DNA from 2 places in the Streptomyces sp. NPDC025273 genome. Region 2 is predicted to be linked to the other one. Evidence: riboswitches for the same ligand, from Rfam matches in the RefSeq annotation. Region 2 holds a riboswitch; the other holds the start of a gene.
The links. Region 2 has a riboswitch for thiamine pyrophosphate ahead of thiO (glycine oxidase ThiO). Riboswitches for the same ligand answer to the same signal wherever they lie in the genome.
Positions count from the first base shown of each region.

Region 1: another riboswitch for thiamine pyrophosphate. It lies ahead of AB0F38_RS26745 (thiamine ABC transporter substrate-binding protein); the one in region 2 lies ahead of thiO (glycine oxidase ThiO).

Region 1 is NZ_JBEZYP010000020.1:40,496-47,449, reverse strand. It holds gene rpsB (30S ribosomal protein S2) at 1-152, shown strand, start outside; gene tsf (translation elongation factor Ts) at 253-1,089, shown strand; gene pyrH (UMP kinase) at 1,247-2,023, shown strand; gene frr (ribosome recycling factor) at 2,139-2,696, shown strand; gene AB0F38_RS26755 (phosphatidate cytidylyltransferase) at 2,696-3,778, shown strand; gene rlmN (23S rRNA (adenine(2503)-C(2))-methyltransferase RlmN) at 3,884-4,990, shown strand; TPP riboswitch at 5,113-5,229, shown strand; gene AB0F38_RS26745 (thiamine ABC transporter substrate-binding protein) at 5,303-6,391, shown strand; gene AB0F38_RS26740 (iron ABC transporter permease) at 6,454-6,954, shown strand, end outside.
Region 2 is NZ_JBEZYP010000001.1:936,980-943,933, reverse strand. It holds gene AB0F38_RS04165 (hypothetical protein) at 1-237, opposite strand, end outside; gene metF (methylenetetrahydrofolate reductase [NAD(P)H]) at 288-1,205, opposite strand; gene thiE (thiamine phosphate synthase) at 1,359-2,009, opposite strand; gene AB0F38_RS04150 (Rv2175c family DNA-binding protein) at 2,116-2,481, opposite strand; gene AB0F38_RS04145 (FAD-dependent oxidoreductase) at 2,551-3,783, opposite strand; gene AB0F38_RS04140 (hypothetical protein) at 3,812-4,153, opposite strand; TPP riboswitch at 4,205-4,317, shown strand; gene thiO (glycine oxidase ThiO) at 4,315-5,508, shown strand; gene thiS (sulfur carrier protein ThiS) at 5,505-5,729, shown strand; gene AB0F38_RS04125 (thiazole synthase) at 5,732-6,526, shown strand; gene pknB (Stk1 family PASTA domain-containing Ser/Thr kinase) at 6,667-6,954, shown strand, end outside.

The sequences.
Region 1 (6,954 bases), on a different contig from region 2:
AGGACGACGCCGAGGTTCAGTCCTCCGCCGAGACCGAGAAGGCCGCCGACGCCGAGCCGGCCACCGCCGCTGCCGAGCAGGACGAGGCCCCGGCCGCCGAGGCCCCCGCCGCCGAGGCCGAGGCTCCGGCCGCGGACGGCGAGCAGGCCTGACCCCGTCAGTCACGGCTGAAGACGGCGGGGGCCGGTGCGCAGGCACCGCCCCCGCCGTTCACCCGTAGATCTTTCAGACTTCGAGAGAGAAAACAGACTCATGGCGAACTACACCGCCGCTGACGTCAAGAAGCTCCGCGAGCTCACCGGCGCCGGCATGATGGACTGCAAGAAGGCGCTCGACGAGGCCGACGGCAACGTCGACGGCGCCGTCGAGGCGCTCCGTATCAAGGGCCAGAAGGGCGTCGCCAAGCGCGAAGGCCGTTCTGCCGAGAACGGTGCCGTCGTCTCCCTCATCTCCGAGGACAAGACGTCCGGCGTCCTGCTCGAGCTGAAGTGCGAGACGGACTTCGTCGCCAAGGGCGAGAAGTTCCAGACCGTCGCCAACACGCTCGCCGCGCACGTCGCCGCGACCTCCCCGGCCGACATCGAGGCGCTCCTCGCCTCGGAGATCGAGGCCGGCAAGACCGTCCAGGCGTACGTGGACGAGGCCAACGCCAACCTCGGCGAGAAGATCGTCCTGGACCGCTTCGCGCAGTTCACCGGCGGTTACGTGGCTGCGTACATGCACCGCACGATGCCCGACCTCCCGCCGCAGGTCGGCGTCCTCGTCCAGCTGGACAAGGAGAACGCCGAGGTCGCCAAGGACGTCGCGCAGCACATCGCCGCCTTCGCCCCGAAGTACCTCAACCGCGACGAGGTCCCGGCCGAGACGGTCGAGAACGAGCGTCGTGTCGCCGAGGCCACCTCGCGCGAGGAGGGCAAGCCCGAGGCCGCCCTCCCGAAGATCGTCGAGGGTCGCGTCAACGGCTTCTTCAAGGAGGTCGTCGTCCTCGAGCAGGCCTTCGCCAAGGACAACAAGAAGTCGGTCCAGAAGGTCCTGGACGAGGCCGGTGTCAGCCTGACGCGCTTCGCGCGCATCAAGGTCGGCATCTGAGTCCGTCCGCGAACAACGGTGGACCCCGATAGGGTCTGGTGCAGTCGTCGGCCGCACTCAGCCGGACGACCGCAGAACTGACGAGGAGGCCATTGCCGCTGAGGGACAGCAGACCCACGGCAATGGCCTTCTTCGTATGTGCACGAGGAGAATCTCCATGAACAAGGGCGCGGACGCCACACACGGTGACCACAAGCGCGACGACGGCACGATTTCCGGACGCTTCATGCTGAAGCTGTCCGGCGAGGCGTTCGCCGGCGGCGGGGGTCTCGGTGTCGACCCCGATGTCGTGCACGCCATCGCCCGCGAGATCGCCGCGGTCGTACGCGACGGCGCGGAGATCGCGGTCGTCATCGGCGGCGGCAACTTCTTCCGTGGCGCCGAGCTCCAGCAGCGGGGCATGGACCGGGCGCGGTCCGACTACATGGGCATGCTCGGCACGGTCATGAACTGCCTGGCGCTGCAGGACTTCCTGGAGAAGGAGGGCATCGACTCGCGCGTCCAGACCGCCATCACCATGGGCCAGGTCGCGGAGCCCTACATCCCGCTCCGTGCCGTACGGCACCTGGAGAAGGGGCGAGTCGTGATCTTCGGTGCCGGTATGGGCATGCCGTACTTCTCCACCGACACGACGGCCGCCCAGCGTGCCCTGGAGATCGACGCCGAGGCGCTCCTGATGGGCAAGAACGGGGTGGACGGGGTCTACGACTCCGACCCGAGGACCAACCCCGGCGCGGTGAAGTTCGACGCACTGGAGTACGGCGAGGTGATCGCCCGCGACCTCAAGGTCGCCGACGCCACCGCGATCACGCTCTGCCGCGACAACCAGCTCCCGATCCTTGTCTTCGAGCTGACCACGGAAGGCAATATCGCCCGCGCGGTCAAGGGTGAGAAGATCGGCACGCTCGTGAGCGACGAGAGCACCCGGGCCTGACGGCCCAAAGGATGGACAACGGCCTGCCGGTCGGACACCGTGCAGGTGAGGACGCGACGCAGGATCCGCAGGGCCCGACGACGCCGGGCCCACTCAAGACACGCAGGAGCACGTGGTGATCGAAGAAATCCTCCTCGAGGCCGAGGAGAAGATGGAGAAGACCGTCGTGGTCGCCAAAGAGGACTTTGCCGCGATCCGTACCGGCCGTGCGCACCCGGCGATGTTCAACAAGATCGTCGCCGACTACTACGGCGCGCTGACCCCGATCAACCAGCTGGCCTCGTTCTCGGTTCCCGAGCCGCGGATGGCCGTGGTGACTCCGTTCGACAAGACCGCACTGCGCAACATCGAGCAGGCGATCCGCGACTCCGACCTCGGCGTCAACCCGAGCAACGACGGCAACATCATCCGAGTGACGTTCCCGGAGCTCACGCAGGACCGCCGCAAGGAGTACATCAAGGTCGCGAGGACCAAGGCCGAGGACTCCAAGATCTCGATCCGGGCCATCCGCCGCAAGGCCAAGGAGACGCTCGACAAGCTCGTCAAGGACAAGGAGTCCGGCGAGGACGAGGTCCGCCGCGCGGAGAAGGAGCTCGACGACACCACCGCGAAGTACGTCGCGCAGGTGGACGAGCTGCTCAAGCACAAGGAAGCCGAGCTGCTCGAGGTCTGATGAACGACTCTTCCTGGGGCGCCCCGCAGGGAGCCGGTTACTGGGGCGCGCCCGAGATGGGGGCCGCTCCGGCGGGTCCTGCTCACGATGTGTACGGCGCCCAGCAGACTCGGCCCATGCCCATCGTGCCGGACGTTCCCGACGCAGGTAGAGACGCTGACGACCGGAACAGGGACGCCGCGGCGCGTGTCAGCGGCCCCCTGTTCCGTGACGAGAAGCCGCAGGAGCCCATGTCCACCCCGTTGCCGTCGCCCCCGCCGCACAAGAAGCGTGCGGGGCGTGATCTGCGTGCTGCCATAGGGGTAGGCCTCGGGCTCGGCGCGGTCGTCGCCGGGTCGCTCTTCATCGTGAAGGCCGTCTTCGTCGGCGTGGTCGTGCTCGCGGTGGTGGTGGGGCTCTGGGAGCTCACCTCCCGCCTCGAGGAGCGCAAGGGGATCAACGCCCCCCTCGTGCCGCTCGCCGTCGGCGGCGCCGCCATGGTGGTCGCCGGCTACGTGCGGGACGCGGAGGGCGCCTGGGTCGCCATGGCGCTCACAGCTCTCGCGGTCCTCGTCTGGCGGATGACGGAGTCACCGGAGGGCTACCTCAAGGACGTCACGGCCGGTGTCTTCGCCGTGTTCTACGTGCCGTTCCTGGCGACGTTCGTCAGCATGATGCTCACCGCGGACGACGGTTCGTGGCGGGTGCTGACCTTCCTGCTGCTCACGGTGGTCGCCGACACGGGTGCGTACGCCGTCGGCTGGCGCTTCGGCACGCACAAGCTGGCACCTCGCATCAGTCCCGGGAAGACCCGCGAGGGCCTGTTCGGCGCGATCGGCTTCGCGATGGCCGCCGGTGCGCTGTGCATGCAGTTCCTGATCGACGACGGCAGCTGGTGGCAGGGACTGCTGCTGGGCCTCGCCGTAGCCGCCAGCGCCACGCTCGGCGACCTGGGCGAGTCCATGATCAAGCGGGATCTCGGCATCAAGGACATGGGCACGCTGCTGCCGGGCCACGGCGGCATCATGGACCGGCTCGACTCACTGCTGCCGACCGCGCCGGTCGTCTGGCTGCTGCTGGTGCTGTTCGTCGGATCCGGCTGAACAGGTTCCGTGGGCATGCTGCCTGACCTGCGGTTTTTCGAGTGAGGGTCCGTTGTCCACAGGGCGGCGGGCCCTCACTCGTATGTCTGCGACACTTGAAGAACCATGCCTAAGCCCGGAGAACTCCAGTTTGTCGCGCCCCGCGGAGCCAAGCAGCCGCCGCGGCACCTCGCCGACCTCACCCCCGACGAGCGCAAGGAAGCAGTCGCCGCGACCGGCGAGAAGCCCTTCCGCGCCAAGCAGCTGTCGCAGCACTACTTCGCGCGGTACGCGCACCGGCCGGCCGAGTGGAGCAACATCCCGGCCGGTTCACGGGACAAGCTCGCCGAGGCGCTGTTCCCCGACCTGATGTCCGTGGTGCGCCACATCAGCTGTGACGAGGACACCACCCGTAAGACGCTCTGGAAGCTGCACGACGGGACGCTCGTCGAGTCCGTCCTCATGCGCTATCCGGACCGGGTGACGATGTGCATCTCGTCGCAGGCCGGGTGCGGGATGAACTGCCCGTTCTGCGCGACCGGGCAGGCCGGCCTCGACCGCAATCTGTCGACCGCCGAGATCGTGCACCAGATCGTGGACGGGATGCGGGCGCTGCGCGACGGCGAGGTCCCGGGCGGACCCGCGCGGCTGTCCAACATCGTCTTCATGGGCATGGGCGAGCCCCTGGCCAACTACAAGCGGGTGGTCGGGGCGATCCGACGGCTGACGGATCCGGAGCCGGACGGCCTCGGACTCTCGCAGCGCGGGATCACCGTCTCCACGGTGGGCCTGGTGCCGGCCATGCTGCGCTTCGCCGACGAGGGCTTCAAGTGCCGCCTCGCCGTCTCGCTGCACGCCCCGGACGACGAGCTGCGCGACACCCTCGTCCCCGTCAACACCCGCTGGAACGTCCGTGAGGTCCTGGACGCGGCGTGGGAGTACGCGGACAAGTCCGGCCGCCGCATCTCCATCGAGTACGCGCTGATCCGCGACATCAACGACCAGGCCTGGCGGGGTGACCGGCTGGGCCGGCTGCTCAAGGGCAAGCGGGTCCATGTCAACTTGATCCCGCTGAACCCGACGCCCGGCTCCAAGTGGACCGCCTCGCGGCCCGAGGACGAGAAGGCGTTCGTCGAGGCGATCGCCGCCCACGGTGTGCCCGTCACGGTCCGGGACACCCGCGGCCAGGAGATCGACGGAGCCTGCGGCCAGCTCGCCGCCTCCGAGCGTTGAGACTCCGGTCCGGCCCGGTGGGCCCGGGCCGTACCGGCCGGGCGGAGCCCGGTGCGCGGGGCCGGTACGGCCGGTGCACCGGGCTGATCCGGCCGGTGTAGCCTGGTCCGAAAATCAACTTCATATTCCGACAGGGGAGCGCCACAGCGCTGAGAGTGCGGCACCGAGGACAGGTCGGCCGCAGACCCTCTGAACCTCGCCCGGGTCATTCCGGGTAGGAAGTTCGGACCTTACTCAAGCTGTTGCGCCCTGCCCGCTCACCGAGTGGGCGGGGCCGCGTCTCTTCCTGGTCACGCCCAGGAGGAATCACACATGAACACCACCACGAAGTACGCCGCGACGGCGCTCGCCGCCGCGCTCGGCGTCACCGTGCTCGCCGGCTGCGGCGGCTCCGACGACGAGCCCGAAGGCTCCGGGCGCTCCCGGACCGTCACCCTGGTCAGCCATGACTCCTTCAACGCCTCGGACTCCGTCCTGAAGGCGTTCACGAAGGAGACCGGTTACAAGATCAAGGTGCTGAAGAGCGGCGACGCGGGCGCCGCGCTCAACCAGGAGATCCTGACCAAGGGCTCCCCGCGCGGTGACGTCTTCTTCGGCGTCGACAACACGCTGCTCTCCCGCGCGCTGGACAACGGTCTGTTCACGCCGTACGAGGCGAAGGGCCTCGACCGTGTCGCGGCCGACGCCCAGCTCGATGCCACCGGGCACCGGGTCACGCCCGTGGACACCGGCGACATCTGCGTCAACTATGACAAGAAGTATTTCGCGGACAAGAAGCTCGACCCGCCGCAGTCCTTCGAGGACCTGCTGAAGCCCGCGTACAAGAACCTCCTCGTCACCGAGAACGCCGCGACCTCCTCGCCCGGCCTCGGCTTCCTCCTCGGCACGGTCGCCACCTACGGCGAGACCGGCTACCAGGACTACTGGAAGAAGCTGAAGGACAACGGGGTCAAGGTCGTCGACGGCTGGGAGCAGGCGTACAACGAGGAGTTCTCCGGCTCCGCGGGCGGCAGGAAGACCAAGGCGGACCGGCCGCTCGTCGTCTCCTACGCCTCCAGCCCGCCCGTCGAGGTGCTGTACGCCGAACCGCAGCCCACCGAGGCCCCCACCGGGGTCTCCACCGGCACCTGCTTCCGTCAGATCGAGTTCGCCGGCCTGCTGGACGGCGCGAAGAACGAGGCGGGCGGCAAGGCGCTGCTGGACTTCCTGATCAGCAAGCAGTTCCAGGAGGACATGCCGCTCAACATGTTCGTGAACCCGGTCGCGAAGGACGCCGAGCTGCCCGAGCTCTTCACGAAGTTCGGTGAGACCGTCGGCAAGCCGGCGACGGTGGCGCCGGAGAAGATCGCCAAGAACCGTGAGCAGTGGGTCCAGTCATGGTCCTCGCTCGTCGTGAAGTAGCCACCCCGCCCGCGGTCAGGGGCAGGGGCGACGCGCGTGGGAACGCGGTGCGGTTCGGCCTGATGGCCGTGCCCGTCGCGTTCTTCGCGCTGTTCTTCGCCTACCCCGTCGTCGCGATCGTCGGCCGGGGTCTCAGGACGGACGGCGTCTGGCAGTCCGGCCGGATCGGCGAGGTGCTGAGCCGGCCGGACATCCTGGACGTCCTCTGGTTCACGACCTGGCAGGCCCTCGCCTCGACCGGGCTCACCCTGCTGATCGCGTTGCCCGGCGCCTACGTCCTCGCCCGGTTCGACTTCCCCGGCAAACACCTGCTGCGTGCCGTCGTGACCGTGCCGTTCGTCCTGCCGACGGTCGTCGTGGGTACGGCGTTCCTGGCGGTGCTGGGGCGCGGCGGGTTCCTCGACGAGCTATGGGGCGTCCGGCTCGACACGACGGTGTGGGCGATCCTGCTCGCCCACGTGTTCTTCAACTACGCGGTCGTCGTACGGACCGTCGGCGGCCTGTGGGCGCAGCTCGACCCCCGCCAGGAAGAGGCCGCCCGGGTGCTCGGAGCCGGACGCCTC
Region 2 (6,954 bases):
GCCGGTGGAGAAGCCCTTCCGGAAGGAGAGCGTCACATACGTCTGGCCCGTCGCGAAGGCGATCGCGCCGAGGGCGATCACCAGCACGGAGGGGATCAGTACACCGAGGACCACACCGAGGAAGCCGGCGAAGGCGAGCAGCCGCCAGCGCAGGCGTGCCTTGTACTGCAGCAGTACCTCGCCCAGCAGCCACAACGCCACGATGCCGAATGCGATGTAGAGGACCGTCCAGCCCACGCCCGCCCCCTCCTACGGCCACCGCCCCGGTAGGTGGCGGGTACGGCCGGTCACGACTGCTTGTGCAGTCCGAGATTCTCGTAGATCTCGAGCGTCGCCGTCGAGTTGTTGAGCGTGATGAAGTGCAGCCCCGGGACACCCTCGGAGAGCAACTTCGCGCAGAACTCCGTGGCGAACTCGATGCCAATGGAGCGTACAGCGGCGGGGTCGTCCTTGGCGGCGAGGATGCGGTCTTTCAGCACCGGAGGCAGGGATGCGTTGCTGAGCTGGGCAAATCTTTCCAGCTGTTTGACGCTGGTGAGGGGCATGACCTCGGGGATCACCGGGGTGTCGCAACCCGCAGCGACCACACGGTCACGCATCTGCAGGTAGCTTTCCGGATGAAAGAACATCTGGGTGATCGCGTAGTCGGCTCCGGCGCGGCACTTGTCCACGAAATTCCGGATGTCGGAGTCCCAGTCGGCCGACCGGGGGTGCATTTCGGGAAACGCCGCGACGCCGACGCAGAAATCGCCGGATTCCTTGATCAGCCGGACCAGGTCTGCGGCGTACCGCACCCCCTGCGGATGCTCGACCCACTCGCCCATCGGGTCACCCGGCGGGTCTCCGCGCACGGCGAGGATGTTGCGGATCCCGGCGTCGGCGTACTGCCCGACCATGTTGCGCAGTTCGGCGACGGAGTGGTCGACGGCGGTGAGGTGCGCGACCGGGGTGAGGGTCGAGTCGGCGGCGATCTGCTGGGTCGCCCGCACCGTCCCGGCACGGGTCGAACCACCGGCCCCGTACGTCACGGAGACGAAACTCGGACGTACCGCCTCGACCCGCCGCAAGGCGTTCCAGAGGTTCCGCTCGCCCTTCTCGGTCTTGGGCGCCCAGAACTCGAACGAGTACGAGGTCTTGCCCGTCGCGAGCAGCTCACGCACGGTGCGGGCGTGATCTGTCCTGGTGGAAGGTGTGCCAAGGGCCATACTGGGAGGTTAACCAGGGCTCGGCGGTACCCCAACCGGACGGTGCGATTTGACCGGGAATAGGACGGTTGTTGTCCACCCTTCGGACAGCGGCCCGGCGGACCCGGCCCCGCGGGCGACCGGCCCCGCGGGCGGTCCGCCCCACGCTCCGGCTCAGACCGCTCGTGCCCGGACACGCGCGGCGAGTGCCGCCGCCGCCCCGGCCGGGTCGTCCGCCTCGGTGATCGCCCGTACGACGACGACCCTGCGCGCGCCGGCGTCCAGCACCTCGTCCAGGTTGCCCGCGTCGATCCCGCCGATGGCGAACCACGGACGCGGCTGTCCGAGCGAGGCGGCGTAGCGCACCAGGCCGAGGCCGGGGGCGTACCGGCCCGGCTTGGTCGGGGTGGGCCAGCAGGGGCCCGTGCAGAAGTAGTCGACGCCCGCCTCCGCGACGGCCGCGTCGACCTCGGACTCGGCGTGGGTGGAGCGGCCGATGACCACGTCGTCGCCGATGACGGCGCGGGCGGCGGGCACCGGCAGATCGCCCTGCCCGAGGTGCAGCACGTCGGAGCCGATGGCGTGGGCGATGTCGGCCCGGTCGTTCACCGCGAGCAGCTTGCCGTGGCGCTTGCAGGCGTCGGCGAACACCGCGAGGTGGTCGAGCTCCTCCGCGGCCTCCATGCCCTTGTCGCGCAGCTGGACGATGTCCACGCCCGAGGTGAGCACGGCGTCGAGGAATTCGGGCAGGTCGCCCTGCCGCTTCCGGGCGTCCGTGCACAGGTAGAGCCGGGCGTCGGAGAGCTGCGGGCGAGGCGTGGACATGTGGTGTTCCCCCGTCGGTACATCGGTGGTCGCTGTGTCGGTCCAAGCCGTGAGCGGAGTGCGGGCCGTGTCGGTCACGGCCCGCACTCCGCTCACGGTCGTACGGTCAGACGGCGAGCGCCTGGGCGCGGCGCTTCACCTCCGTACCGCGATTCTCACTCAGGGCCTGCGCGGGTGTTCCGGGCAGGCTCGGGTCGGGGGTGAAGAGCCAGTCCAGCATCTCTTCGTCCTTGTAGCCGTCGTCCCTCAGGAGCGTCAGGGTCCCTGCGAGGCCCTTGACCACCTTGTCGCCGTCGATGAAGGCGGCGGGCACCTGGAGCGTCCGGTTCTCACCACGTCGTACGGCGATCAGCTGGCCCTCCTTGACCAGCTGGCGTACACGCGTCACCTCGACATCGAGCATTTCCGCGATGTCGGGAAGGTGGAGCCATGCGGGGACGAGAGCATCGATCTTTGCGTCAATCTCGGTCACAGGGACAAGCGTGCCATCCCGGACCGGCGGCCGGTAGCCGGGCCGACCGTACGGGGACACACCGTGCCCTCAGAGCGTCGCAGATCTCAGCGGCACGGAGGAGTCCGCGGCACGCACCGGATCGATCCGTGCCCCGGCCTCGACGAGCTTGCGCCCCTGGGCGAGGTCGCGCGGCCGGCCGACGGCCAGCACCGCCACCAGCACGCCCGCACGCAGCCAGCAGACCGTCCAGGACGCCTCGGCGGGGTCGCCGCGCCACAGCAGCGTGTCGGCGCCGGAGTGGTGGCCCGCGTACTGCACGAAGCGGCCGAACTGCTCGGACCAGAAGTAGGGCACCGGGTCGTACGTACGCGGCCGGCCGTCGGCTACGGCGGCGGCGACCGTCCGGGGTCCCTGGAGGGCGTTGTCCCAGTGGTGGACGAGCAGCCGCTCGCCGTAGCGGGCGGAGGGGAAGGAGGCGCAGTCGCCCACCGCGTACACGTCCGGCACCGAGGTGCGCAGGGAGCCGTCGGCGGTGACCGAGCCGTCCGGACCGAGTGCGATGCCGGAGCCGGCCAGCCAGCCGGTGGCGGGCCGGGCGCCGATGCCCACGATCACCGCTCCGGCGGGGATCACCCGGCCGTCCGTCAGGTGCACGGCTCCCGGTTCGACGCGTGCGACCCGGGTGCCGGTGAGCAGTTCGGCTCCGCTCTCGGCGTACCAGGCGGCCATCGGGGCGGCGACCTCGGCGGGCAGGGTGCCCGCCAGGGGGCGGTCGGCGGCTTCGACGACGGTGACCGCGCAGCCCGCGGCGCGGGCCGTGGTGGTGAACTCGGCGCCGATCCAGCCGGCTCCGACGACCACGACGTCGTGCCGCCTCTCCAGGACGGGCAGCAGCCGCTCGGCGTCGTCGAGGGTGCGCAGCAGATGGACGCCGGGCACGCCCTGCGAGCCGGGCAGGACGACGGGTTCGGCTCCGGTGGCGAGGACCAGGACGTCGTACGGGACGGGCCCGTCCGGAGTGTCCAGCTCGTGCGCGGCGGCACGCAGGCCGGTCACGTCCAGGCCCAGTCGCAGGGCGATGTCCAGTGCCTCGAAGTCGATGTCGAAGGCGGAGTCCTCGGCCTTGCCGAGCAGGACCGCCTTGGACAGCGGCGGGCGGTCGTACGGCTGGTGCGGCTCGGCACCGATCAGGGTCACGGTGCCCGTGAAGCCCCGTTCACGCAGGGCCACGGCCGTCTGCACCCCGGCCATGCCCGCGCCGACGATCACGACACGGCGTGGCCGCTCTCCCGCTGTCCGGTCCCGCGTCTGCTCGCTCACCCGTCCACCCTAATCACCCGACGCGCCGTCAGGCGGGGAGCTCCTCCACCACGCTCGTCCCGCTGCCTTCCTGGGACTCCCACTCCCACCGCTCGTCCAGTCGCACCCGGCCGTCGGGAAGCTCCGTGACGGCCGAGACGCAGTGCCCGCCCGAGGTCGTTCCGTCCCGCTTCAGCTGCACGTACCGGAAGTCCAGCGTGTCCGCGTCCCGGGTGCCGACGAGATGCCCGCGGACGACGTCACCGCCCGCGTACTCGGCCCAGATCCGCCCCTCCTGCTCGTGGTACGTGAACCGGGTGCGGGTGCCGACCTGGCCGGGGGCCTGGTCGGCTACGGGTGCGAGGACGAGTCCGTCGAGTGAACGGGCCACAGTGGCTGCTCCCTTACTGGCCGTGGGCGGCGGGGTCTAGGCTGGCCACCGTAAGGCACTCGCGGGAGCCCGGACGCACCGGGCTGAGAGGGAGGCTGACCGGCCTCCGACCGTACGAACCTGATCCGGGTCATGCCGGCGAAGGGAGGGGCTGGACGCCCATGCGCAGCTGTGGAAACACCTCCGACGTCCTGGTCGTCGGGGGCGGAATCATCGGTCTGGTGACTGCCTGGCGGTCGGCCCAGCGCGGCCTGTCCACGGCGGTGATCGATCCCGGCCCCGGCGGCGGGGCCGCCGGGGTCGCGGCCGGAATGCTGGCCGCCGTCACCGAACTGCACTACGGCGAGCAGATGCTGCTCGGCCTCAACGTCGCCTCCGCCGCGCGCTATCCGGCGTTCGTGGCCGAGCTGGAGGAGGCCACGGGTCAGGAGACCGGCTTCCGCACCTGCGGCACGCTGTCCGTCGCCCTGGACTCCGACGACCGGGCGCATCTGCGGGAGCTGCACGCCCTGCAGCAGCGTTCGGGGCTGGAGTCCGAGTGGCTCAGCGGCCGTGAGTGCCGCCGCCTGGAACCGATGCTCGCCCCCGGGGTGCGCGGCGGGCTGCGGGTCGACGGCGACCACCAGGTGGATCCCCGGCGGCTGGCCTCGGCCCTGGTCACCGCGTGCGAGCGGGCCGGGGTGGTCTTCCACCGGGTCTGGGCACAGCGGCTCTCCGTCGCGGGCGGCCGTGCGACAGGGGTCGTCCTGGCGGACGGTACGGAGACGTCCGCCGGTCAGGTCGTCCTCGCCGGCGGCAGCCTGAGCGGCCGGCTCGAAGGACTGCCCGAGGCGGTCGTGCCGCCGGTCCGCCCGGTCAAGGGGCAGGTGCTGCGGCTGGCCGTGCCGCCCGCGTACGCCCCCTTCCTCAGCCGGACCGTGCGGGCCGTGGTGCGCGGCAGCCACGTCTACCTCGTGCCCCGCGCGAACGGCGAGCTGGTCGTGGGCGCCACCAGTGAGGAGCTGGGCTGGGACACCACGGTCACCGCGGGCGGGGTCTACGAACTCCTGCGCGACGCCCACGAGCTGGTGCCGGGCATCACCGAGCTGCCGCTGACGGAGACCGGGGCCGGGCTGCGCCCCGCGTCCCCGGACAACGCCCCGCTGCTGGGCCCGACCGCACTGCCCGGCCTGCATCTCGCCACCGGCCACCACCGCAACGGGGTGCTGCTGACACCCGTCACCGGCGAGGTGATGGCCCAGGTGCTGACCACCGGCGAACTGCCCGAGGTGGCCCGCCCCTTCACGCCGCACCGTTTCGGCCCGTCCCGCGAAGCCCTCTCCCCCGCCCCCGCGTCCCAGGAGCAGCCCGCATGACTGAGCCCGTGCCCACGTCCGTGTCCGTATCCGTCAACGGGGAGCGCCGCGGTGTCCCCGCCGGGACCTCGCTCGACGCCCTGGTCGCCACCCTGACCGCCGCCCACTCCGGGGTCGCCGCCGCGGTCAACGAGGCCGTCGTCCCGCGCAGCCGGTGGTCCGCCACCGTGCTCGCCGACGGCGACCGTGTCGAGGTGCTCACCGCGGTCCAGGGAGGCTGACCATGTCCGACGATCTCTTCACCCTCGGTTCCACCGTCCTCTCCTCCCGTCTGATCATGGGAACGGGCGGGGCGCCGAGCCTCGACGTGCTGGAGCGCTCCCTGATCGCGTCGGGCACCGAGCTGACCACCGTGGCGATGCGCCGGCTCGACCCGACCGTGCGGGGTTCGGTGCTCTCCGTCCTGGAACGGCTCTCCATCCGCGTCCTGCCGAACACCGCGGGCTGTTTCACCGCGGGCGAGGCCGTGCTGACCGCCCGGCTGGCCCGGGAGGCGCTCGGTACCGACTGGATCAAGCTGGAGGTCGTGGCGGACGAGCGGACCCTGCTGCCCGATCCGATCGAGCTGCTGGACGCCGCCGAGGTCCTGGTCGACGACGGCTTCACCGTCCTGCCGTACACCAACGACGACCCGGTCCTGGCCCGGAAGCTCCAGGACGTGGGGTGCGCGGCGGTCATGCCGCTCGGCTCCCCCATCGGTTCCGGGCTCGGTATCCGTAATCCGCACAACTTCCAGCTGATCGTCGAGCAGGCCGGGGTACCGGTGATCCTGGACGCCGGTGCGGGGACGGCCTCGGACGCGGCGCTGGCGATGGAGCTGGGGTGCGACGCCGTGATGCTCGCCTCGGCGGTGACCCGGGCCCAGGAGCCCGAGCTGATGGCCGCGGCGATGCGGCACGCGGTGGACGGCGGGCGCCTGGCGTACCGGGCGGGCCGGATCCCGCGGCGCCACTTCGCCGAGGCGTCCTCGCCGGCCGGGGGCCGGGCGGTGCTGGATCCGGAGCGCCCGGCCTTCTGACGTCCGTGTCCGCGTGGCCGTGTCCGCGTGGCCGCACCGCGTCACCACACGTGCGTGTCCCTGTCACGGCTCGGCTCCAGAACGGCCCCGGGGCACCCGGGGCCGTCCGCCGTGTCCGTGGCGGCTCGTAGACTCGCAGCGTGGATACGACCCTCCAGGACCCCCTCGTCGGGCAGCTGCTCGACGGCCGCTACCGCATCGATGCGCGCATCGCCGTCGGTGGTATGGCCACGGTCTACCGGGCCCTGGACACCCGGCTGGACCGGGTGCTCGCCCTCAAGGTGATGCACCCCGCGCTGGCGACGGACGCGGCGTTCGTCGAGCGCTTCATCCGTGAGGCCAAGTCCGTGGCCCGGCTCGCTCACCCCAACGTGGTGGCCGTCTTCGACCAGGGCGCCCAGGGGGCGTACGTGTACCTGGCGATGGAG